4 regions of the Arthrobacter sp. AIWTK1 genome follow, and region 4 is predicted to be linked to each of the others. Evidence: predicted binding sites of a transcription regulator. Region 4 holds the regulator's gene; each other region holds the start of a gene.

Region 1 (5,401 bases), 810 kb from region 4:
CAACCATCACCTCGTCAAAGAGCCCGACGCCGGTGCTGATGTCACCGAGCGCCACGCAGGCCTGGCCCGTGCCCAGCATCGAAAGAGAAATGAGATCCCGGTCCTGGAACTTCTCCCCGATGGCCAGGGCGTCCGTGAACACCCGGCGGCCGCCTTCGGGGTCGCCGCCAAACAGCATGCCCAGTGCCGTGGGAATCAGCAGCAGGCCCTCCAGTGCGCAGGGTTCGTTAAGCTCAGCCACCAGCCGTCCGGCGCGGGCGAACCATCCCGTGCTGCGGGCCAGCTGGCCCGAATTCATGAGATGTATGCCGATCCACCCGGCGCAGCGGGCCGCGCCCACCACGTCGCCGACGACGAGGTACTCCTCGTGCGCGCGGGTGAGGGTGTCGATTCCGGCGTCGGATTTGCCGGTCAGGATTTCCACGGTGGCCAGGCGCTCAAGGTCCGGCGCGGGGAGGCCGCCGCGCTGGTCGGCATCGAGGAGGTGTTGGAAGGCGTCGGTCCAGCGATGCTCCTCGAAGGCGGAGCGGCCCTGGTCAAGGCCGGCTTCAGACGTTGCCATCATGCCCTCCCGCGGATCCGGCCGCCCCGCCGGGCTGGTCCGCGTCCCAGCTCTGCGCGCGACGGTCCTTTAAGCGCCACGGTACGCCGGGGGTGCCGGGGGCACAAGCTCCCCACAGGACCCGGCAACGGACGGCAAACGGGCACGAAAAAGCCGGTCCGGCGCGGACGGTTCCTGGGAACCGCCCGGCCGGGCCGGCCTTGAGGGCGTTGGCTGCAAGCTAGTGCTTGTGGCCTGCGTGCTCGTCGTCGTCGGCCGGCTTTTCGACAACGAGGGTCTCGGTGGTGAGAACCAGCGCTGCGATGGAAGCGGCGTTGCGGAGAGCTGCGCGCGTCACCTTGACGGGGTCGATGACGCCGGCGGCAATGAGGTCTTCATATTCACCGGTCTTGGCGTTGAAGCCCTGGTTGACCGCGGACTCGGCAACCTTGGCAGTAACGACGTAGCCGTCGAAACCGGCGTTCTGGGCGATCCAGCGCAGCGGCTGGACCAGTGCGCGGCGCACGATGCCCACAGCCGAGGCTGCGTCGCCTTCGAGAGCGGTGACTGCGGGGTCCTCGTCCAGTGCCTTGAGGGCGTGGATGAGGGCCGAACCGCCACCGGCAACGATGCCTTCTTCGAGGGCAGCGCGGGTGGAGGACACTGCGTCCTCGATGCGGTGCTTCTTTTCCTTCAGCTCGACCTCGGTGGCTGCGCCAACCTTGATCACGCCAATGCCGCCGGCCAGCTTGGCCAGGCGTTCCTGGAGCTTTTCCTTGTCCCAGTCGGAGTCGGTGCGGGTGAGCTCGGCGCGCAGCTGGGCAACGCGTGCCGCTACGTCCTCGGCCGTGCCGGCACCGTCAACGATGGTGGTGTTGTCCTTGGTCACCGTGATGCGGCGGGCCGTGCCCAGCACCTCGAGGCCAACGGAATCCAGGCTGAGGCCCAGTTCCGGGGAGACAACCTGCGCACCGGTGAGGGTGGCGATGTCCTGCAGCATGGCCTTGCGGCGGTCACCGAAGCCCGGAGCCTTGACGGCAACGACGTTCAGGGTGCCGCGGATGCGGTTGACGATCAGCGTGGACAGGGCCTCGCCTTCGACGTCCTCGGCGATGATGAACAGCGGCTTGGAGCTCTGCAGCGCCTTCTCCAGGAGGGGCAGGAATTCCTGGACCGAGGAGATCTTGCCCTGGTTGATCAGGATGAGGGCGTCTTCGAGGACTGCTTCCTGGCGTTCCGCGTCAGTGACGAAGTACGGGGACAGGTAGCCCTTGTCGAACTGCATGCCTTCGGTGAGGACCAGCTCGGTCTGCGTGGTGGAGGACTCCTCGATGGTGATCACACCATCCTTGCCGACCTTGCCGAAAGCCTCGGCCAGCAGCTCGCCGATCTCATCGCTCTGGGCGGAGATGGCTGCAACGTTCGCAACCTGGGTGCCTTCGACGGGGCGGGCGTTCTCCAGCAGGCGTGCCGCAACGGCTTCGACGGAAACTTCGATGCCGCGCTTGATCTGGCCCGGGGCGGCGCCAGCCGCCACGTTGCGCAGGCCTTCCTTGACCAGTGCCTGTGCCAGCACGGTGGCGGTGGTGGTGCCGTCGCCGGCAACATCGTTGGTCTTGGTGGCGACTTCCTTGGCCAGCTGCGCGCCAAGGTTTTCGTACGGGTCATCCAGTTCGACTTCACGGGCGATGGTCACGCCGTCGTTCGTGATGGTGGGAGCGCCCCACTTCTTGTCCAGCACGACGTTGCGGCCGCGCGGACCAAGCGTCACCTTGACCGTGTTGGCGAGCTTGTCGATGCCGGCTTCAAGCGACCGGCGGGCAGCGTCGTTAAACGCAAGCTGCTTTGCCATGGTTTTGTCCTTTCAAGACAGAAACCCCGCGCCGCTGACCTGTCAGACATGAATCAGACGGATCGGCTGCGCGGGGGTCCAAGAGTTACTTTACGACGATCGCCAGAACGTCGCGGGCGGACAGCACGAGGTACTCGGTGCCGCCGGTCTTGACTTCGGTTCCGCCGTACTTGGAGTAAATAACGACGTCGCCAACGGCTACGTCGACCGGAACGCGGTTGCCATCTTCAAAGCGGCCGGGGCCGACTGCAACAACTTCGCCTTCCTGCGGCTTCTCCTGCGCGGAGTCCGGGATAACCAGGCCGGAAGCCGTGGTCTGCTCTGCTTCGAGCGGGCGGACAACAATACGATCCTCAAGAGGCTTAATAGAGACCGACACTCGGACCTCTCCTTTACGTCAGCAAATTTATGGACTGGAAAACTGTTGCGCCTGCGCATGCAAACCGTCGTCGCGGTGCCGGCAGCAGCGTGGCTGGCAGTTCTTCATGTGTTAGCACCCTCCTAGGGAGAGTGCTAATGATGACTCTATGTAAGTGGTTAGCACTCGGTCAAGGCGAGTGCCAGAATTTCGTCCCCGGTGAACGGCTAGCGCCCTGCCAGGTCCTCAAAATCAACGTCGTCGCCGTCGTCCGTCTCGTCGTCGTTCGTAACGTTGCGGTTCCGGTACAGCACGACGGCGGCGGCGAGCGCGGTGACCGCCGAGATGATGAGGAACACGAGGCCGCCCGTGCGGACGGCCGTGTAGGACTCGCGGATTTCCCGTGCCTCGTCGGTGGCATCCTGGATGTTCTTGCCGCCCACCGAGTACACCGTGGCGTTGAAGGAATCAAGGAAGAAGATGATCACCAGGAGCGCCAGGCAGACCACGGCGACGGCGGAACCCGCGATCAGCGCGGTCCGGGCATATGTGGCCGGTCCGGTGTGATGCGGGTGGTCGTTGCCCTGGTCGTCGACGGGCGGCTGCGGCAATGCACTGTCTTCCATGCCTCCAACCCTAGCCGCACCGCGGGTGCCGGGCTCCTCGATTAGGCTTGTTGACATGGCTGACGCACTGCAGGACCTGATCGCCCCGCTCCTGACCAGCGAAGGCTGGGAGCTGCTGGCGTCGCTGGGTCCCTACCGGGAGGACGAAGCGTTCCGGCTCAACGAGTCGCTCCGAAAGGCCGGCCACTCCCCCGCGCTGGTGTCGGCCGTCCTCACCCAGTCCAGGCTGCGGACCAAGGCCGAGGCCAAGTTCGGCGAGTTCGCCCGGCAGATGATCTTCACGCCTGCCGGGCTGGAGCAGGCCACCCGCCTCAACGTCGCTGCCCGGCACGCGGAACGGTTCGCGTCCGCCGGGATCGGGCATGTGGCGGATCTCGGCTGCGGGCTGGGCGCCGATTCGATGGCACTGGCCTCCATGGACATCAGGGTTACCGCCGTGGAGATGGACGAGACCACTGCCGCCTGCGCCACCATGAACCTGATTCCCTTCCCGCACGCCAGCGTGGTCCACTCCGACGCCACCTCAGTCCCGCTGGAGGGTGTGGACGGCATCTGGCTGGATCCGGCCCGCCGCACCACGTCGACGTCCGGGACGCGGCGGATCTGGGATCCGGAGGAATTCTCCCCGCCGCTGTCCTTCGTGGAGTCGCTGGCCGGGTCCGGGCGGGCCGTGGGCGTAAAAATGGGCCCGGGCATGCCGCATGATTCCGTGCCGGCCGGGTGTGAGGCGCAGTGGGTCTCCGTGGGCGGGGACGTCACCGAGGTGGCGCTGTGGTTCAACGCGGTCAGCCGGCCCGGCGTCCGGCGCGCGGCCCTGCTGCTGGGCCCGCAGGGCGCGGCGGAAATCACCAGTGCGGAAGAGTTCGACGGCGGCCCGGTGGCCCCGGTGGGCCCGGTGGAGGGGTACCTGTACGAGCCGGACGGTGCCGTGATCCGGGCGGGGCTCGTGGCAGATGTCGCAGCGCGGCTGGGCGGCCACCTCCTGGATGAACACATTGCCTATATCTGCGCGCCGGAGCTCGTGGACACCCCGTTTGCCAGGGCCTACAAGGTCCTTGAGGTGATGCCGTTCAACGTCAAAGCACTCAAGGCCTGGGTGAAGCAGAACAACATCGCCGTGCTGGACATCAAGAAACGCGGGACGTCAGTGACGCCGGAGGAACTCCGCAAGCAGCTCCTTGCCGGAGGCAAAAATGCCGGCAAAGGTTCGAAGGGCAAAAAGACGGCCACCCTGGTCCTCACCAGGATCGGCGAGGACCGGGTGGCCATCTCGGTAGAGCCGGTTCAGGCCCCGATCTAGCTGCTGCTACTGGGCCCGCATGAAGTCTTCGGCCGCGCGGACCTGCTCGTCCGTGGGCCGGACGCCGGTGTACAGCACGAACTGCTCCAGCGCCTGGATGGTGGCTACTTCGGCGCCGGTGATCACGGTCTTCCCGGCAGCCCGGGCGGCCTTGATGAGCGGCGTCTCTGCCGGCAGCGCAACGACGTCGAACACCACCTTCGCGGCGTCCACCGCCTCCGGCGGGAAGGACAGCGAGTCGACGTCGGGACCTCCTGCCATACCGACAGGCGTCACGTTGATGATCATGTCCGCCGTGCCGCCCGCGTCCGGCGCGGGAAGTTCGGCACTCCACTTGAACCCGTAGAGGTCTGCGAGCGGTTTCCCGGTTGCCTCGTTGCGGGCAACGATGGTGACGTCCGTGAATCCCGCGTCACGGAGGGCGGCCGCGGTGGCTTTGGCCATGCCGCCGGAGCCCTTGAGCAGCACTGAATAGCCGGCGGGGACGGCGTTGCGCTGCAGCAGCTGCTCGATTGCCGTGTAGTCGGTGTTGTAGGCCGTGAGCCGGCCGCCGTCGTTCACGATCGTGTTGACCGAGTCGATGGCCTGGGCCGAAGGATCCATCGCGTCAACCAGCGCAATGACGTCCTCCTTGTACGGCATGGACACCGCGCAGCCCCGGATGCCCAGGCCCCTGACCCCCGCGATGGCCTGCGCGAGGTCCGTCGGTGCGAAGGCCTTGTAG
Region 2 (5,401 bases), 1.6 Mb from region 4:
GGCCCGCGATGGAGGCAGCGTTCTGCAGTGCAGAGCGCGTCACCTTGACGGGGTCGTTGATGCCGGCAGCCAGAAGGTCAACGTACTGTCCGGTTGCGGCGTTCAGGCCGTGGCCTGCGGGCAGGCCGCGGACCTTGTCCACAACAACGCCGGGCTCGAGGCCGGCGTTGAAGGCAATCTGCTTCAGCGGTGCGTCGATGGCAACGCGGACGATGTTGGCGCCCGTTGCTTCGTCGCCTTCGAGCTGCAGGTTGGCGAATGCCTTGGCGCCGGCCTGGATCAGGGCCACGCCACCACCGGCAACGATGCCTTCTTCAACGGCAGCCTTCGCATTGCGGACAGCGTCCTCGATGCGGTGCTTGCGTTCCTTGAGCTCAACTTCGGTAGCGGCACCGGCCTTGATGACTGCAACGCCGCCGGCCAGCTTGGCCAGGCGTTCCTGCAGCTTCTCGCGGTCGTAGTCGGAATCGGAGTTCTCGATCTCGGCACGGATCTGGGAAACGCGGCCGGCGATCTGGTCGGCGTCGCCTGCACCCTCGACGATGGTGGTCTCATCCTTGGTGACAACAACCTTGCGTGCCCTGCCCAGGAGTTCGAGGCCTGCGGTCTCAAGCTTGAGGCCGACTTCCTCGGAGATGACCTGGCCGCCGGTGAGGATGGCAATGTCAGCGAGCTGCGCCTTGCGGCGGTCGCCGAAGCCCGGAGCCTTGACGGCGACGGACTTGAAGGTGCCACGGATCTTGTTGACGATCAGGGTGGCCAGGGCCTCGCCCTCGATGTCTTCGGCGATGATCAGCAGCGGCTTGTTGGACTGCATGACCTTCTCGAGGACAGCAACCAGTTCCTTGACGTTGGAGATCTTGGAGTTGACGATCAGGATGTACGGGTCTTCGAGGACCGTTTCCTGGCGCTCGGCGTCGGTGACGAAGTAGGCGGAGATGTAGCCCTTGTCGAAGCGCATGCCTTCGGTGAGCTCAAGCTCAAGTCCAAAGGTGTTGGACTCCTCGACGGTGATGACGCCTTCCTTGCCGACCTTGTCCAGCGCCTCAGCGATCAGTGCGCCGATTTCGTCGTCACCGGCGGAGATGGATGCCGTGGCGGCGATCTCTTCCTTGGTTTCGATTTCCTTGGCGGAGGCAAGCAGCTCGGTGGTGACGGCTTCGACAGCCTTCTCGATGCCGCGCTTCAGGGACAGCGGATCAGCGCCGGCCGCGACGTTGCGCAGGCCTTCCTTGACCAGGGCCTGAGCAAGCACGGTCGCCGTGGTGGTGCCGTCGCCAGCGACGTCATCCGTCTTCTTGGCAACTTCCTTAACCAGCTCGGCGCCGATCTTCTCGTAGGGATCGTCCAGCTCGATCTCCTTGGCGATGGACACACCATCGTTGGTGATCGTGGGGGCGCCCCACTTCTTTTCGAGGACGACGTTGCGTCCACGCGGGCCGAGGGTGACCTTGACGGCGTCGGCGAGGATGTTCAGGCCCCGCTCAAGACCGCGGCGTGCCTCTTCATCAAATGCAATGATCTTGGCCATAACGGCAGTAGTCCTTTCGGGACAGTCGTTAAGAATGAACCTTCACTGCGGTGCCCGCGACGGACGACCCTTCACCGGCGGCCTCTGTATGTCGCGCGGATGGGATCTCACCCCAGCAAGGTATTTCTTTCGCTCCCAGTCCTTCCCGCCCCTCTCCGCAGCCGGCCGGAGCCGGGCGTTGATTTAGCAGTCAGTCCGTGGGAGTGCTAAATCAATAATTAGCACTCCCCCGGGGAGAGTGCAAGCAGAGATTGCGGTGAAAGGCCCTTCCGCGGCCCGCACTACGCTAGGAGCGATCAGCCGCCGGCCCGGGCCGCAGTTTCGCTTCCACTCATGCGGGCGCTGTTATCTGCGGCATACGTGAACACCATGTAGTTGGCGGTGGTGATGTCCCCGTTGGAGTCAAAGCCGATCGGCCCGGATTCGCCGTCGTAATCCGCCGCTTTGCCGGCCTTGATGGCATCGGCGCATTCCTGGTAGTTCCTGCAGGGTTCGGCCGCCCCGGTGCCGCGCTGCCCGGAGACCGCGATCAGCTTCGCAGCGATGGACTGCCCGGCGTCGTCCTGGGCAGCGGTCGCGGCAATAGCGGCCAGGTTCACGGCGTCATATGTTTCCGCGGCGAACGTCATGTCCTTGAGCCCGGGATCAACCGCTACCAGTTCGCCTTGGAAGTGCGCCGAAGGGAAGACGCCAGGCAGGATTCCGCGCGCACCCTCGAGCGCCTTGGACCCCAGAGCGGATCCGTACTGGTTGACGGCGCCGTCGCTGAGGATTAGCTTGCTGCCCGCCACTCCCGCGTTGTTGAGTTCCGCTATGGCGCCCTGCGCGCCGGTCCTGGCCACGAGGATGACGGAGTCCGGCCCTGCGGCCTTGGCGGCTGCCGCGGCCTGGTGTGCCTGGCCGGCGGCGAACCCGGAGTCCGCCACAATGCCAAGTCCGGCAGCCTTTGCTGCAGCGGCGACGGCCGCGGAGACATCCTTGCCGTACATGCCGTCCTCGTGGACCACCGCTATTGTCCGGGCCCCGTTGTCCTTGGCCAGCTTCACCAGCACGGGCGCCTGGGCCACATCTGCTGCCGACGTGCGGAAGTAGTATCCGCCGCTCTTGTACCGCGTGAGGCCGTGCGCGGCATTCGCCGGGGAGATGACGGCCACTTTGGCCCGCGACAGGACGTCGATAGCACCCGGGGCGCGGCTTGAGTCAGTTGGACCGATGACTACATCAGCCTTGGCCGCCACGAGTTCCTTTGCCAGCGAGGTGGTGTCCTCACTGACTTTTTGGGGAAGGAGTTCCACCGGCCGGCCTTTGTGGCCCCCGGCGGCATTGATCTCCTGCACCGCCAGTTTGGCCGCGGCAAGCTGGGCCGAGTTGAGGAAGGACTGCTTTCCTGTGTTGTCCAGCATCAGGCCTATCCGCAGCGTGCCGTCGCCGCCGGCGTCGACGGCATCAACACGCGCGTTGCCGGACGTGCCGGAGCAGCCGGCCAGCCCGAGCGCCGTTCCCGCCGCAACAAGCACCGCAGCGGTGAACCTCAGCCGCGCAGGGCCAGTGCGGGCGGGGATGCCTGAGGCATGCATTGCCGCGGTGGGTAGCATCAGGCCGGCCGGACGTTCTCTGCCTGCGGACCCTTCTCGCCTTCGCCGATCTCGAACTGCACTCGCTGCCCTTCGTCGAGGGCCCGGTAGCCCTCGCCGTCGATGGCCGACCAGTGGACGAAGACGTCGTCTCCGGGGCCGTCAACGGTGATGAAGCCATAGCCTTTTTCGGCGTTGAACCATTTGACGGTTCCCAATGCCATGTTGCCCACACTTTCCGGTTGCTTTGTGCTCGGCCCACGTCATTGTGCGCCGACGGGACGGTCCGCGTTGCAGCGCGGCATCCGGAATCACTTTAGCCATTGCTGTTTGCCGGGTGCAGGACCCGGCCCTGCGAGCCCCTAATAGTTATTCAGGCGTAACCGAAAATTCCTACTGGAAACCGGGGCCCAGTACCACAACCACCGGCAACTGGAACTCCGCAGAGTCCACCAGCGACGTGATGTTCAGGAGCTCACCCAGAGCCTCCGCGTTCGCTTTCTGTTCGGGCCCGCTGTAGTAGATCACGGAGGACTGCTGCGGCATTCCGCCCCAGTTGCCCACCGGTCCCAGCGTCCAGCCGTCCCCGGCGACGGTGTTGCTCACGCGGCCGGCCAACCCCGCGGTGGTGGTCCCGTTATAGACGGCGACGGCCTGGGTCTTGTCCATGGCCTGCGCTTCGGCGGAGGGAACCGTGGCGGAAGGGCTATCTGCGGCAGGCGTCTCGCTGGCAGCAGGAGCCACGCTCGCCTCAGCGCAGGGCTCAGCGCCAGGGGATGCGGTGCCCTGCGGCACCTCGACGGAGGGGGAAGCCGAAGGGCTGCCCAAGGCGGACCCCGCCGCCATCAGCGGGCTGCCGGCAGGAGCAAATCCGAGCTTGGGAAGGAAGAGGAAAGCGACCAGTCCGATGGCGAGAGCCGCGACACCAACGGCGAGGATCGGTCCCAGCCGGCGCCGGGAAGCCTCGGAGGCGACACGGTGGACACCCTGTCGCGAGGAGGCCTCAGGGACCCTGTCGAATTCATCCCGAGCGTATTTGGTCATGGTAAAACGATGTCCTTGCTGGTTCTTGCTGGTTGCCCGGCCCTGACGTCTAAGCGTCGGAGCCCAAACGGCGCGCCGTGCGTGCCCGTTGGCGTGACGTACGTAGTCTACGCAATCTCTTCACGAGCATGGGGTCGTGGGCCAGGGCGTCCTCAGTGTCAATCAGTGTGTTGAGGATCTGGTAGTAGTGGGTGGCTGAGAGGTCGAATAACTCACGAATCGCCTGTTCCTTGGCCCCGGCGTACTTCCACCACTGCCGTTCCAAGGCCAGCATCTGCTGGTCCCGCTCGCTCAGCCGGGAGCCGGGACGCGGAGCGGCTGCAGGGTCCGTGCCGGACACGGTTTCGCTGCCGGTGCCCGCAAGTGACAGGTCATCGCGCACTGGTTCGGCCACGGCAAAATCCCTCACTTAATCCGGTCAAAGTCTCTTTCCATGGTACGGGCGAATAACACGCCTGTCATTTACGCAGTGTGACGTGCTCCCGGGTGGCGCGGGCTCTGATGGTGCCGGCTACGTGAATGCACCCGCCAGCCTCCTGCGAGTCCGGCACTGCGAGAATGGACTCGTGTTTGATTCTGAAGCTTTGTTCGAGCTGGAGCCTGCCGTCGAGGGTGCGGACTTCGCCAAGATGGCGCAGATGCCGCTGGACCGCCTGATGGCTGCAGACTGGGCAGCGGCGCTGGCTCCCGTGGAAGCGGAATTGCGGAGTGTCCTGGACTACCTCGCCGCGGAAGTGGCGGCCGGGCACCAGGTGCTGCCATCGCCGTCGAACGTTTTGCGTGCCTTTCAACGGCCGCTGGCCGCGGTCAGGGTCCTGATCGTCGGCCAGGATCCTTACCCGACCCCGGGCCACCCCATCGGGTTGTCCTTCGCGGTGGAAGGGCACACCAGGCCCATTCCCCGCAGCCTCGCGAACATCTACAAGGAACTCGAATCGGACCTCGGCCTTCCGGCCCGCGTCCACGGGGACCTCACGCGCTGGGCGGACCAGGGCGTGCTCCTGCTGAACCGTGTCCTTACGGTCCGGGCAGGGGCGGCGGGATCGCACCGGGGCAAAGGCTGGGAACCGATCACGACGGCGGCAATCGCCGCCGTCGCCGGGCGCCGGGTTGCTGACGGGACGGCAGCGCCCCTCGTGGCCGTGTTGTGGGGCAAGGATGCCGAGGGCGTTCGCCCGCTGCTTGGAGACACTCCGGTGCTCGCCAGCGCCCATCCCAGCCCGTTGTCGGCCGCGCGCGGATTCTTGGGATC
Region 3 (5,401 bases), 770 kb from region 4:
AACACCGACCTGGGCACCCCCGCGTCGCGCGCCGCAGCCAGCGAGCAGGCACTGGGGGCGGACCCGCTGGTGGCAGACCTCGGTGACAGGCTGCGTGCCCGGGGAGCCAGGGTCTGGCACCAGTACGACGGCGTGCTTGACGTTGCCGCCGCCGCGGACCCGGTGAATTCCATCGGTCACGATGACGCCGAAATCCCCAGGCCCGTGGCCATTGAGTCGGACGGAACTGAGCAATACCGGCGAATGAGCGTCCGGGAACGGAGCAGGCTCCGCCCGCAACTGCTGGAACGCCTTGGCTGGCGCTACATGCCCCTGTGGACCATCGAGGTGTTCACGGATCCGTCCGCCTGCGCTGACCGGATTGGCGGTTACCTCGGGCTGGAGAAGCCCGTTGTCACCGGCTTCTCAACCGCCTCGCAGTCGTTCTTCGAGGACGACGTGGACAACCTGACGCTGAACAGCGCCGACCGCGGCAATAACGGTGCTGATGAGGAAGCCCAAGCGGAGAGCGGCACTCCCGGCGGTGCGGCCCCCCGGGACAACCACTCGGTATCCTTGGAGGAGCGCCGCGCGTCCCGGGACGAGGCCCATGGCGCCGGCAGCGAAGCAGTAGAAGACACCAAGGAATACGGCATGGACACAAACAGCAGCGAAACGGACAGCCAGGACGCTCCCGGGCCCGGGTCGGACGAACCAGCGACGGACAGGTCGCGTCAGCCGGCGGGTGTCGGCGCGGCGTCGGGAGTGCTGCCGAACAAGGCAGCCGAAGATGACCCGAAACGCTGGGGCGATCACGGTTCAGACTACGACCACGATGCCTGGCTGCAGGAGCAGAAACCCCCGCACTGGGGCTGAGGCCAGCACGGCAGGCCCGCACCGCAGGGTTAGCCGGGCGGCCACGTAGGCGGCCCAGGGCGGCCGCCGTGCAGCAAGCCCAGTGCAGCCGGGCGCAGGGCAGCTAGCCCGGTGCCCCCACCAGCACAAAGAAGAGTTTTCCCTGTGTTGAGGCGCCGGCGAGGCGCCGGGCCTGCTCCGGATCCGCTGCGACCACGATGAGACCCTCCGTTTCTCCGGTCCCCAGCCATTGCCCGGTCTGTCCGCCCTGCCCCGAGGTCCAGAGCACGGGCACGGAGGCTGCCAGCACTTCCGATTCGGCTGCCTTGCCGAAGTCCGTTCCGTTGGTCATCACAATATTGACCAGCTGGCCGGGCGCCACGAGCTGGATGGACGAGGGGTCCGCCATCCTCAGCGGCACGGCTGCAGATCCGGGTTCTGTGCCCGCCAGCAGGCCGGGTCCGAGCAATTGCGTGTCGGAGATCAGCTGGCCCTTGCGCAGCGGGGCTGCCAGCTGTTTGCCCTGCAGCGCGGAGACGTCCGTGAAGGCCCCGGCGGGCATCATGCCTGGCGGGACCTTCACGGGCACCACCTCATTGCTTGACAATGCAGCTCCGGCGGGAAGGTCCCGGGCCGAGGCCATCGCTGTGACAGTGTGTGCCGGTGCCGGGGTCAGCTGCTGCACGGCGATGCCGGCGGCAGCACACAGCAGGAGCGCGACGACGAGCCTGCGGTTGCGGTTGAGCCATGAGCTGAGGCGGCGCGCACCTGATGGCCTCGAACGGCCCGGGCGTCCTGTCCTGAAGTTCTGCCGGGGCGATGAGAGTCCGTGATTGCGGAAGATGGAGGGCATACCGTGAGGCTACGAAGTCCGGTGGGGGCGCGGACAGCCCGGCGGGGACCTATGTGGAAAACCAGGACCGGTAGAGCACAGCCATGGTGTCCGCTATTCCGCCGAACGAGGGAACGCCGGGTGCAGCCTCAGTTGGCGGCAGCTGCGGTGGCGGGCGCCGGAGCGGCTGCCGGGGCAGGCGAAACACTGCTGCCCTTGGTATCGCGCGAATCCGTCCGGTAGAAGCCGGAACCCTTGAAGACGACGCCGACGCTGTTGAACTTCTTGCGCAGGGTTCCCTCGCACTCAGGGCAGGAGGTGAGGGAGCTGTCGGTGAACGACTGCACGATCTCGAAGGCGTGGCTGCAGTCCTTGCAGGCATATGCATACGTGGGCACTGGAAATCCTCCTCTGGGACAAACGAGCAGGTCCCGTGCTGCCTGATGGAAATCACTGCCGCGTTCTGCCGGCAGGTCTTGTCCTTTAGCAGTCGCAGGGCCTGAGTGCCAATTCTATCACCCGCTGCGGACGGGTTTCACATCAGCTGTGTGAGTCGCGACGGGGTGACCGCCACCGGGACCTTCCGGTCAAAGGGCTCTGCGGGGATGCTGCCGGCCGGCAGGACTTCGCCGTCAAAGACCACTGCGGCGGCGGGCAGGGGCAGGCCGGCGGCATCCAGCCCCGAGAGGAATTTATCGTAGTAGCCACCGCCCTGGCCGATCCTGTTACCTGACAGGTCCACGGCCGTGGCAGGGACAAAGACTCCGGCCACTTCGCTCATTGCCTCGATGCCGTGCTGTTCCCCCACGGGTTCCTCGATGGGGGCGTAGCTGCTGCGGACGAAGTCAGTTGCGGGCGTCCAGAAGACCCAGGACAGGGTGCGGTCAGGCCCGCAGACCGGCAACAGTACGCGGTGCCCGGTGCCGTGCAGTGCGGCAAGGAGCGGGAGCGTGGGAGGCTCGAATCCCACCCCCAGGTAAGCGGCAAAGGTGCTCCGCTCGCCGGCGGCAACCATGGCGGCCCACTGGAGTCCGTGCCGGGCGATGCCTGCTCCGGCGGCTTCCAGGCCGGCGGGGGAGAAAGCGGCACGCTCGATTCTGTGGGCCGAGCGGATCTCTTCCTTCGATGGCATCCGTGCCGTCCTTTCAGGTCGGGAGCCGTGAACGGAGGCCCCGGTGCGGGGCCGGCGGGGTGGTCCGTGCAATTACCCAATGTTTGGTCCCTGACGCTAGATTAGTCCAGTGACTACCACCAATACTTCTGTCCGCAAGGCTGTCATTCCCGCTGCCGGCCTCGGTACCAGGTTCCTTCCGGCCACCAAGGCCATGCCCAAGGAAATGCTGCCGGTCGTGGACAAGCCCGCCATCCAGTATGTCGTCGAAGAAGCCGTCAGTGTGGGCCTCACCGACATCCTGATGATCACCGGCCGGAACAAGCGCGCCCTCGAAGACCACTTCGACCGGGTCCCTTCGCTGGAGGCCACCCTGGAAGCCAAGGGTGACACCGCCAAGCTCGAAGCCATCCAGGCCGCAAGCAACCTCGGTGACATCCACTACGTGCGCCAGGGCGACCCCATGGGCCTCGGCCACGCGGTGCTGCGCGCGAAGCAGCACGTAGGCTACGAACCCTTTGCGGTTCTGCTTGGCGACGACCTCATCGACGCACGTGACGAACTGCTCAGCAAGATGATCGAAGTGCAGGCCAAGACCGGTGGCTCCGTGGTGGCGCTCATTGAGGTGGAGCCTTCCCAGATCAGCGCCTACGGCTGCGCCGACATCGATGACACCGACATGAACGGCTTCGTGCGGATCAGGAAGCTCGTGGAAAAGCCGGACGCCGCAGAAGCGCCGTCCAACTTGGCCGTGATCGGCCGCTACGTCCTCCACCCCGCGGTCTTCGATGTCCTCGAACGCACCGAACCGGGCAGGGGCGGGGAAATCCAGCTGACGGACGCCCTCCAGGAACTGGCTGCAGGGGAGGGCGAAGGGTACGGCGTATACGGCGTTGTGTTCCGTGGCCGCCGCTACGACACCGGCGACAAGCTCAGCTACCTCAAGGCCTGCGTCCAGCTGGCCTGCGACAGCGACGACCTCGGCCCCGGGCTGCGGGAGTGGCTGCCGGAATTCACCGCCTCCCTGGCCAAGTAACGTCCCATGCGGGGCAGCATCTGGCCGGTGACGCTGGAATGCGGCGACATTGTTCTGCGCCCCATCCGTTACCGTGACCGCAAGGAATGGATGGCGGTCCGGTCCCGCAATTCCGATTGGCTGGCACCGTGGGAGGCCTCGAACCCGGCCCCGGGAGGGGCGCTTCCGGACTACCGGCAAATGGTCAGGTCTCTCAACTCGCAGGCTGCCCAGGCCACGGCGTTGCCCTTCGTGATCGCGGAGCGCACGCCGGGCCGGCGTGATCCCGTCATCGTTGGGCAGGTCACCGTGTCATCCATCATTTGGGGCTCGGCGATGATGGCGACGCTTGGATACTGGGTGGACAAGTCGTGTGCCGGCAGGGGGATCGCACCCACGGCTGTGGCCATGGCCACCGACTACTGCTTCGGAACCCTCGGGCTGCACCGGATGGAGATCAATATCAGGCCTGAAAACGGGCCCAGCCTGCGGGTGGTGGAGAAGCTCGGTTTCCGCGACGAAGGCTACCGGCCGCGGTTCCTGCACATCAACGGCGACTGGGCGGACCACCGGTCCTTCGCCTTGACGTCCGAGGAAGTCCCCGAAGGGCTGCTGGCCAGGTGGCTTCGAACCCGCCCGGCGTGACCTGGCGTTAGGTTTTTGATCGACGCCACCCGGTTCGCCGTTCTGTGTTTTTCGTCATAAATCCATTGATTTGCCACCTGCCCTGCGACACACCGGAGCTAATGCCAGAGCTGTCGGCTAAATGCTCTTACGGTTTTGAATGTGGACTTCCCTCTTAGCAGCTCAGTGATCCTTGTTGTCGCTGTTGCGCTCTGGATCGTGTGGGTAGCCCCGTATGTACTCCGAAACCGCCGGCATCAGCTTCAACCCGCAGCCGAGCTGATGTCCGAAATCAACTACGCCGAACCCGCAGACCCCCAAGCCGGAAACGCCATGAAAATGGCCGCCCAGCAGGAGAAATCAATGGTAACCAAGCAGGCCACCGGATCCGCCCAGGGGTCCGCGACAACCGCCGTCGGCCCGGGGCCGGCAACGGCGCGCCCGGGAGCACTGAGGATCCGTTACGGACGATGCGCGATCGCACTCGTGGGCCTGGTGTCCCTGCTGACCGGGGTGGTGGCCGGAATCTTCCGTATTTTCGGACTGGGCTCGTCCTGGTTGCCCGTCGGGGCCCTCTTCGCAGCCGTTGTGGCGGTAGCTTTGCTGCGGCGGCTGGCGGTACGGGACCGCCGCGCCAGGATGAACGCTGCATTCCGTGCGGCCATGTCGGCTCCGGAACGGCAGATGCGTGCTGCGGTGCCGCGTCCCAGCCGGGAACCTGCCGTGGACGCTCCGGAAATCCCGCTTTTCGACGCCGAGGCAGGGAACAAGCCCAAGGTAAAGCCGCTGACAGCCCAGGAGCTGCGTGAAGCGGCCCTCGCAGAGGCAAAGGCGTCCGGGGACACCGCCCTGCGCACCGCCACGGCACCCGGCTCAGCTGTCAGCGCGGACTCCAGCTGGGAGCCTGTTGACGTTCCCAGACCGACTTACGTCGAAGCCGCCAAGGCAGAACGTGCCGCCCCTGATCCGCTTGACCTGCCAGAAG
Region 4 (5,401 bases):
TCCGGGTAAACCGGACCGGGAAATGAATGTGGACACCCGCGGCTTCAAGGTCGAATAGCTCCGCCTTTAGCGTCGAATAGCAGCTACCAGCGTCCAAGGATGTCGCTGGCGAGCACGGTGGCGGCCGGCCCTGCCGTGGAGGACCTGAGCACATGGTGGCCCAGCAAGGCCGTCACGGCACCGGCTCCGCAGAGTTTGGTGACCTCCCGCGGACTGATTCCGCCCTCCGGTCCCACAATAAGGAGGATCTCGCGCGGCCCCGGCCCCGGTGTGCCGCCGTCGCCGTCGCGCCACTTCTCCAGAACGGCGCGCAGCGGTCGGACGGCATCCTCGTGGAGGATGATGGCGAGGTCCGCCGCGGAGACGGCGGACTGCAGCCCGGCACCGTCGACGGCGGCGCGGACCTCCGGAATCCATGCCCGCCGCGCCTGCTTGGCCGCCGCGGTCACCACGGACTGCCATTTGGCATGCGCCTTGGCGGCACGCTCGCCTTTCCATCGGACGATGGAGCGTTCCGACTGCCACGGAATGATGGCGTCGATGCCCAGTTCAGTCGCGGTTTCGGCAGCCAGTTCGTCGCGGTCGCCTTTGGCCAGCGCCTGGACCAGGACCAGGCGGAGGTCCGGGCGCTCCTCGGATTCCAGGGCCGAACACTCCACGGTCAGTTCACCCGGCGCGACGGCGGCGACGGTACCGGAAAGCCGCTTGCCCGCGCCGTCGGCTATGTCAACGGACTCCCCCACGGCGATCCGCTTGACGGTGACCGCGTGCCGGGCCTCGGGACCCTGCAGCACGAAGTGCGAACCGGGAACCTGCTGGTCCAGGGCTCCGGGGGTTGCAAAAAAGACCGGGTTGCTCACCGCTACAGGTTACCGAGCCTGTCCCGGAGCTTTGCGAAGACACCGCCGCTGGCGGCGAGTTTGCCCTCGGTATACTGCTCGCCGCGCAACTTGGCCAGCTGCCGCAGCAGGTCTTCCTGCGCGGCATCAAGCTTCGCCGGGGTTTCCACCTGCAGGTGGACCTTCAGGTCGCCGCGGCCGTAGCCCCGGAGGTGGGTGACGCCAAGCCCGCGCAGGGTGATGATCTCACCCGACTGGGTGCCGCCCTTGACGTCGATTTCCTGCTGCCCGTCGAAGGTGTCCAGGCTGAGCTCGGTGCCAAGGGCGGCGGCGGTCATCGGGATGTTCAGGGTGGCGTGGAGGTCGTCACCGTCACGCACGTATGTGGCGTCGTTGTTGACGCGGATCTCGACGTACAGGTCACCGGAGGGGCCTCCGGCAGGACCGGCCTCGCCCTGGCCGCCCAGCTGGATGCGGGTTCCGGTGGCTACACCGGCGGGTACCTTGACCGTCAGCGAACGGCGGCTGCGGATGCGGCCCTGGCCGTTGCACTCGTTGCAGGGATCCTTGATGACCGTTCCGAAGCCTTCGCAGGAGCCGCAGGGGGCGGCCGTCATGACCTGGCCCAGGATGGAGCGGACGGCCCGCTGGACCTGGCCGCTGCCGCCGCAGATGTCGCAGCGCTCCGGGTGGGCGCCGGGCTGGCAGCACGACCCCTCGCAGGTGGGGCATGTTACGGCGGTGTCGACCTCGAGTTTCTTGTTGACGCCGAATACGGCGTCGCGAAGGTCGATCCGGACGCTGATGAGGGCGTCCTGCCCGCGGCGGACGCGCGAGGCCGGCCCGGAGGAACCGCCGGCGCCGAAGAAGGTGTCGAAGATGTCCTGGAAGGCGAAGCCCTGTCCCGAATAGCCGGTGCCGCCGAAGCCGTTGTCCGTGCCGTTTTCGTTACCGGTGGTGTCGTAGACACGGCGCTTCTGCGGGTCGGACAGTACTTCATAGGCGTGGGTGACAGCCTTGAAGCGGTCCGAGGCGTCCTCACCGGGGTTGACGTCCGGGTGCAGGGTGCGCGCAAGCTTTCGGTAGGCCTTCTTGATCTCTTCGCCCGTCGCTTCGGGTGAGACTCCAAGAACGTCGTAGTGGCTGCTCAAAGTTCGTATCTCTTCCTGGTTGTACTGCCTGTGATGCTGCTGCCGCGTCCCGGAAGCCGGGACTCGGAGGCCTGGTTGGCTGATGACGGACCGGTCATGGTCCAAGGATCCTGGAAAGGTAGCGTGCCACGGCGCGGACCGCGGCCATGGTGGTGGGATAGTCCATCCGGGTGGGCCCGAGGACGCCCACCTTGGCGCTGGAGCCCGGGCCGTAGCCTGTGGCCACCACCGAGGCTTCCGCGAGCCCGTCGTAGGGATTCTCCCGGCCAATGCTGACGGTGACGCCGCGGGGGTCTTGCGCCATTTCACTGAGCAGGCGCAGCATGACCACCTGTTCCTCGAGTGCCTCAAGGACCGGGCCGATGCTCAGCGGGAAGTCAACGTTCGACCGCGCCAGATTGGCGGTACCGGCCATGACCATCCGCTCCTCCCGTGTGCTGCTGGCAAGGGCATCCAGTCCACGGGCCAGCGCCTGCGCGGCCTGCCGGCGCGAGGGTTCACAACCGGCGACGACGGCGGGCAGCGCCTGCGGGAGCAGGCTCAGCGGAGTCCCCGCCAAGCTCTTCAGGAACCGTGCGCGGAGGCCGGCGAGGGCCTCATCGCCGAGTTCCTGACCGACGTCGATGACCCGCTGCTCGACCTTGCCGGTGTCCGCGATCAGTACGAGAAGCACCTGCCGCGGCGCCAGCAGCACGAACTCAATGTGCCGCACCATGGCACGGCTGAGGTGCGGGTACTGCACAACGGCCACCTGGTTGGTCAGCTGCGACAGCAGCCGCACGGTGCGCTCCAGGACATCGTCCAGGTCCTCCGACCCTTCCAGGAGCGTCTGGATGGCTCGGCGTTCAGCCTGCGACAGCGGCTTGACGGCGGATATCTGGTCGACGAAAAGCCTGTAGCCCTTGTCCGTGGGGATTCGACCGGCGCTGGTGTGCGGGGCCGTGATCAGGCCCTCATCTTCCAGCGCCGCCATGTCATTGCGGATGGTGGCACTGGAGACCCCGAGATGGTGCCTTTCCACCAGGGCCTTGGAGCCCACGGGTTCGCGGGAATGGACGTAGTCCTCCACGATGGCCCGCAATACTTCAAGCTTGCGTGGCTCGCTCATTCTCCACCTCCGATCGGCTTTCCCGGGCCCGCGGCCCGGCATTGCGCCAAGCGCATGCCCCGTCACGCGTTAGCACTCGTCATGTCTAAGTGCTAACCAGTCTAATATGAGTCGCCGCGTTGTTAGCATTGGTACCGCTCCGGGCGAAACCCGGACGCGGGACGGGACAAGCAACTCCGCGAAGCCGCGGCCGTCCCGTTTCACTTTTCTCTAGCGCAAGGCTGTGTCTATCCGATGTCGTACCAGAACTGGGGCCCGCAGGACATCACTGCTCCGAAGAAATCCGAGCTGCCCGAGGTGCCGGTGGAACGAGGGATGGTGCTGGAGGACGTACAGTCCGGCTGGGTTGGCGCTGTCACCAGGGTGGAAAAGTCCGGCGGCATGCACGTTGTAGCCCTTGAGGACCGGCGCGGCAAGTCGCGCACGTTCCGTCTCGGCTTCGGGTTCCTCCTGGAGGGCCTGCCGATCCGGCTGATGCCCCCGGCGCCCCGTCCGCAGGCAGCCGCCGCCGCGTCCGCCAGGACCGCCTCCGGTTCCGTGCGTGTGGCAGGCCAGCGCGCGCAGGTGGCCAAGGCCAGCCGCATCTGGGTGGAAGGCAAGCACGACGCCGAACTCGTGGAAAAGGTCTGGGGTGACGACCTCCGGGTGGAGGGCATCGTCGTCGAACCCCTGCACGGCATTGATGATCTCGCCGCGGCGGTAGCCGCGTTCCGCCCCGGCCCGGCCCGGCGGCTTGGCGTGCTGGTGGACCACCTGGTTGCCGATTCCAAGGAGTCCCGGATCGCCGACGCCGTGATGGCCTCCCCCGGCGCCGCCGGCAACGTCCTGATTGTTGGCCACCCGTATGTGGATGTATGGCAGGCCATCAGGCCCGCCGTCCTCGGCATTGACGCGTGGCCGGTCATTCCCCGGGGCATCGACTGGAAGACCGGCATCCTGACGGCCTTCGGATGGCCGCACGAGACCAAGGAGGACATCGGCCTGGGCTGGCAGAAGCTGCTGGGAGCCGTCCGCAGTTACGCGGACCTGGAACCGTCGCTGCTGGGTCGTGTAGAAGAGGTCATCGACTTCCTCACGGTCCCGTAGGGCGGAGCGGACAACGCCGCAGGCCGAGGTACACGCCACGGAAGGCGCCTGTTGAACTCTTCGAATGCACGCCTGACCCAGTATTCTTGATACGGCGGTTGTTGCTGTTCAAGCAGCGCCCGCTTATCCGGGTACCACCGCACCACTGCAATCCGAAGGACGAGACCGTGGCAGAGAACGCACGTGAACAAAGGGACAACCAGGCCGGCCATGGCCAGCCCCAGTATCATGGCGTCCCCGCCAATGCCCTGCCGCTGACGGCCAACGAAGACCGGCAGTGGGCAACCCTCGCGCACTTCGGCGGCATCCTCGGATGCGTCCCGTCCCTTTTGATTTACCTGATTTTCAAGGACCGCGGGCCGTTCACCGCGCAGGAGTCCAAAGAAGCCCTGAATTTCACGCTGCCTCCCACGATCGCCGCGGTCATCTGCAACATCCTGGTGATGCTGCCGGTGGTCGGTAACATCTTCGCAGTGCTGGCCACGCTGATTTGGATCGCTGTGACGTGCTTCTCCGTGGCGGCCGGGATCCACGTGAACCGCGGGCAGCCACACCGCTACGACTACAACCTGCGCTGGATTAAGTAGAACCGGCCAGGCGAAGCGCGCAGCCGGTTCGGCCCGTTAGTCGGGCAGGATCCTTCTGACCACGGCGTCGGCGAGGAGCCTGCCTTTCAGAGTGAGGACGAGCCTGCCCTTGAATGCCAGCGCGGGATCCACCAGGCCGTCCGCGATCAGTCCGGCGACGGCGTGCCGCCCGGACTCTCCCAGCCCGGACACCCCGAGTCCGCTGCTCAGCCTGGCTTCAAGCATGACCCGCTCAACATTCCGCGTTTCGGCGTCGAGCGTCTCCCGGCCCGCCGCCGGAGACGCCCCGCCGGCAAGCCTCCCGGCGTATGCCGTGGGGTGCTTGACGTTCCACCAGCGGACTCCGCCGACGTGTGAGTGCGCGCCCGGGCCGATGCCCCACCAGTCATCGCCGCGCCAATAGGCCAGGTTGTGCCGGCAGGCCTGCTGGGGCGTGCGCGACCAGTTGCTGACCTCATACCAGCCAAGGCCTGCCGCGGTGATGAGTTCGTCGGCGAGTTCGTACTTGGCGGCGTGGTCGTCGTCGTCGATGCCGGGGACTTCGCCGCGGCGGATCTGGGCGGCCAGCTTGGTGCCGTCCTCCACGATCAGGGCGTAGGCGCTGATGTGGTCCGGGCCGTAGGAGAGGGC

What was found. Region 4 encodes HrcA, which represses chaperone genes, less so after heat shock. Its sites were predicted from a motif close to TTNGCACTCGNNNNNNNCGAGTGCNAA; they were not measured.
Region 1: groES (co-chaperone GroES) is a predicted target of HrcA. The motif match lies at 2,931-2,957, and genes of this name have one in related genera.
Region 2: groL (chaperonin GroEL) is a predicted target of HrcA. The motif match lies at 1,715-1,741, and genes of this name have one in related genera.
Region 3: AC1MDG_RS14700 (FmdB family zinc ribbon protein) is a predicted target of HrcA. The motif match lies at 2,150-2,176, and genes of this name have one in related genera.

Annotation. Positions count from the first base shown of each region.
Region 1 is NZ_CM155287.1:3,247,200-3,252,600, forward strand. It holds gene AC1MDG_RS14810 (helix-turn-helix transcriptional regulator) at 1-562, opposite strand, end outside; gene groL (chaperonin GroEL) at 783-2,393, opposite strand; gene groES (co-chaperone GroES) at 2,479-2,772, opposite strand; gene AC1MDG_RS14825 (hypothetical protein) at 2,979-3,377, opposite strand; gene AC1MDG_RS14830 (class I SAM-dependent methyltransferase) at 3,433-4,677, shown strand; gene AC1MDG_RS14835 (shikimate 5-dehydrogenase) at 4,684-5,401, opposite strand, start outside.
Region 2 is NZ_CM155287.1:850,359-855,759, reverse strand. It holds gene groL (chaperonin GroEL) at 1-1,531, opposite strand, end outside; gene AC1MDG_RS04015 (ABC transporter substrate-binding protein) at 1,828-3,108, opposite strand; gene AC1MDG_RS04010 (cold-shock protein) at 3,126-3,329, opposite strand; gene AC1MDG_RS04005 (LytR C-terminal domain-containing protein) at 3,499-4,149, opposite strand; gene AC1MDG_RS04000 (DUF3263 domain-containing protein) at 4,199-4,489, opposite strand; gene AC1MDG_RS03995 (uracil-DNA glycosylase) at 4,716-5,401, shown strand, end outside.
Region 3 is NZ_CM155287.1:3,214,358-3,219,758, reverse strand. It holds gene AC1MDG_RS14710 (AAA family ATPase) at 1-855, shown strand, start outside; gene cpaB (Flp pilus assembly protein CpaB) at 959-1,687, opposite strand; gene AC1MDG_RS14700 (FmdB family zinc ribbon protein) at 1,816-2,064, opposite strand; gene AC1MDG_RS14695 (5-formyltetrahydrofolate cyclo-ligase) at 2,202-2,798, opposite strand; gene galU (UTP--glucose-1-phosphate uridylyltransferase GalU) at 2,908-3,813, shown strand; gene AC1MDG_RS14685 (GNAT family N-acetyltransferase) at 3,820-4,437, shown strand; gene AC1MDG_RS14680 (hypothetical protein) at 4,579-5,401, shown strand, end outside.
Region 4 is NZ_CM155287.1:2,442,111-2,447,511, forward strand. It holds gene AC1MDG_RS11150 (GerMN domain-containing protein) at 1-58, shown strand, start outside; gene AC1MDG_RS11155 (16S rRNA (uracil(1498)-N(3))-methyltransferase) at 84-860, opposite strand; gene dnaJ (molecular chaperone DnaJ) at 863-1,990, opposite strand; gene hrcA (heat-inducible transcriptional repressor HrcA) at 2,085-3,098, opposite strand; gene AC1MDG_RS11170 (DUF3097 family protein) at 3,333-4,184, shown strand; gene AC1MDG_RS11175 (DUF4870 domain-containing protein) at 4,352-4,771, shown strand; gene hemW (radical SAM family heme chaperone HemW) at 4,808-5,401, opposite strand, start outside.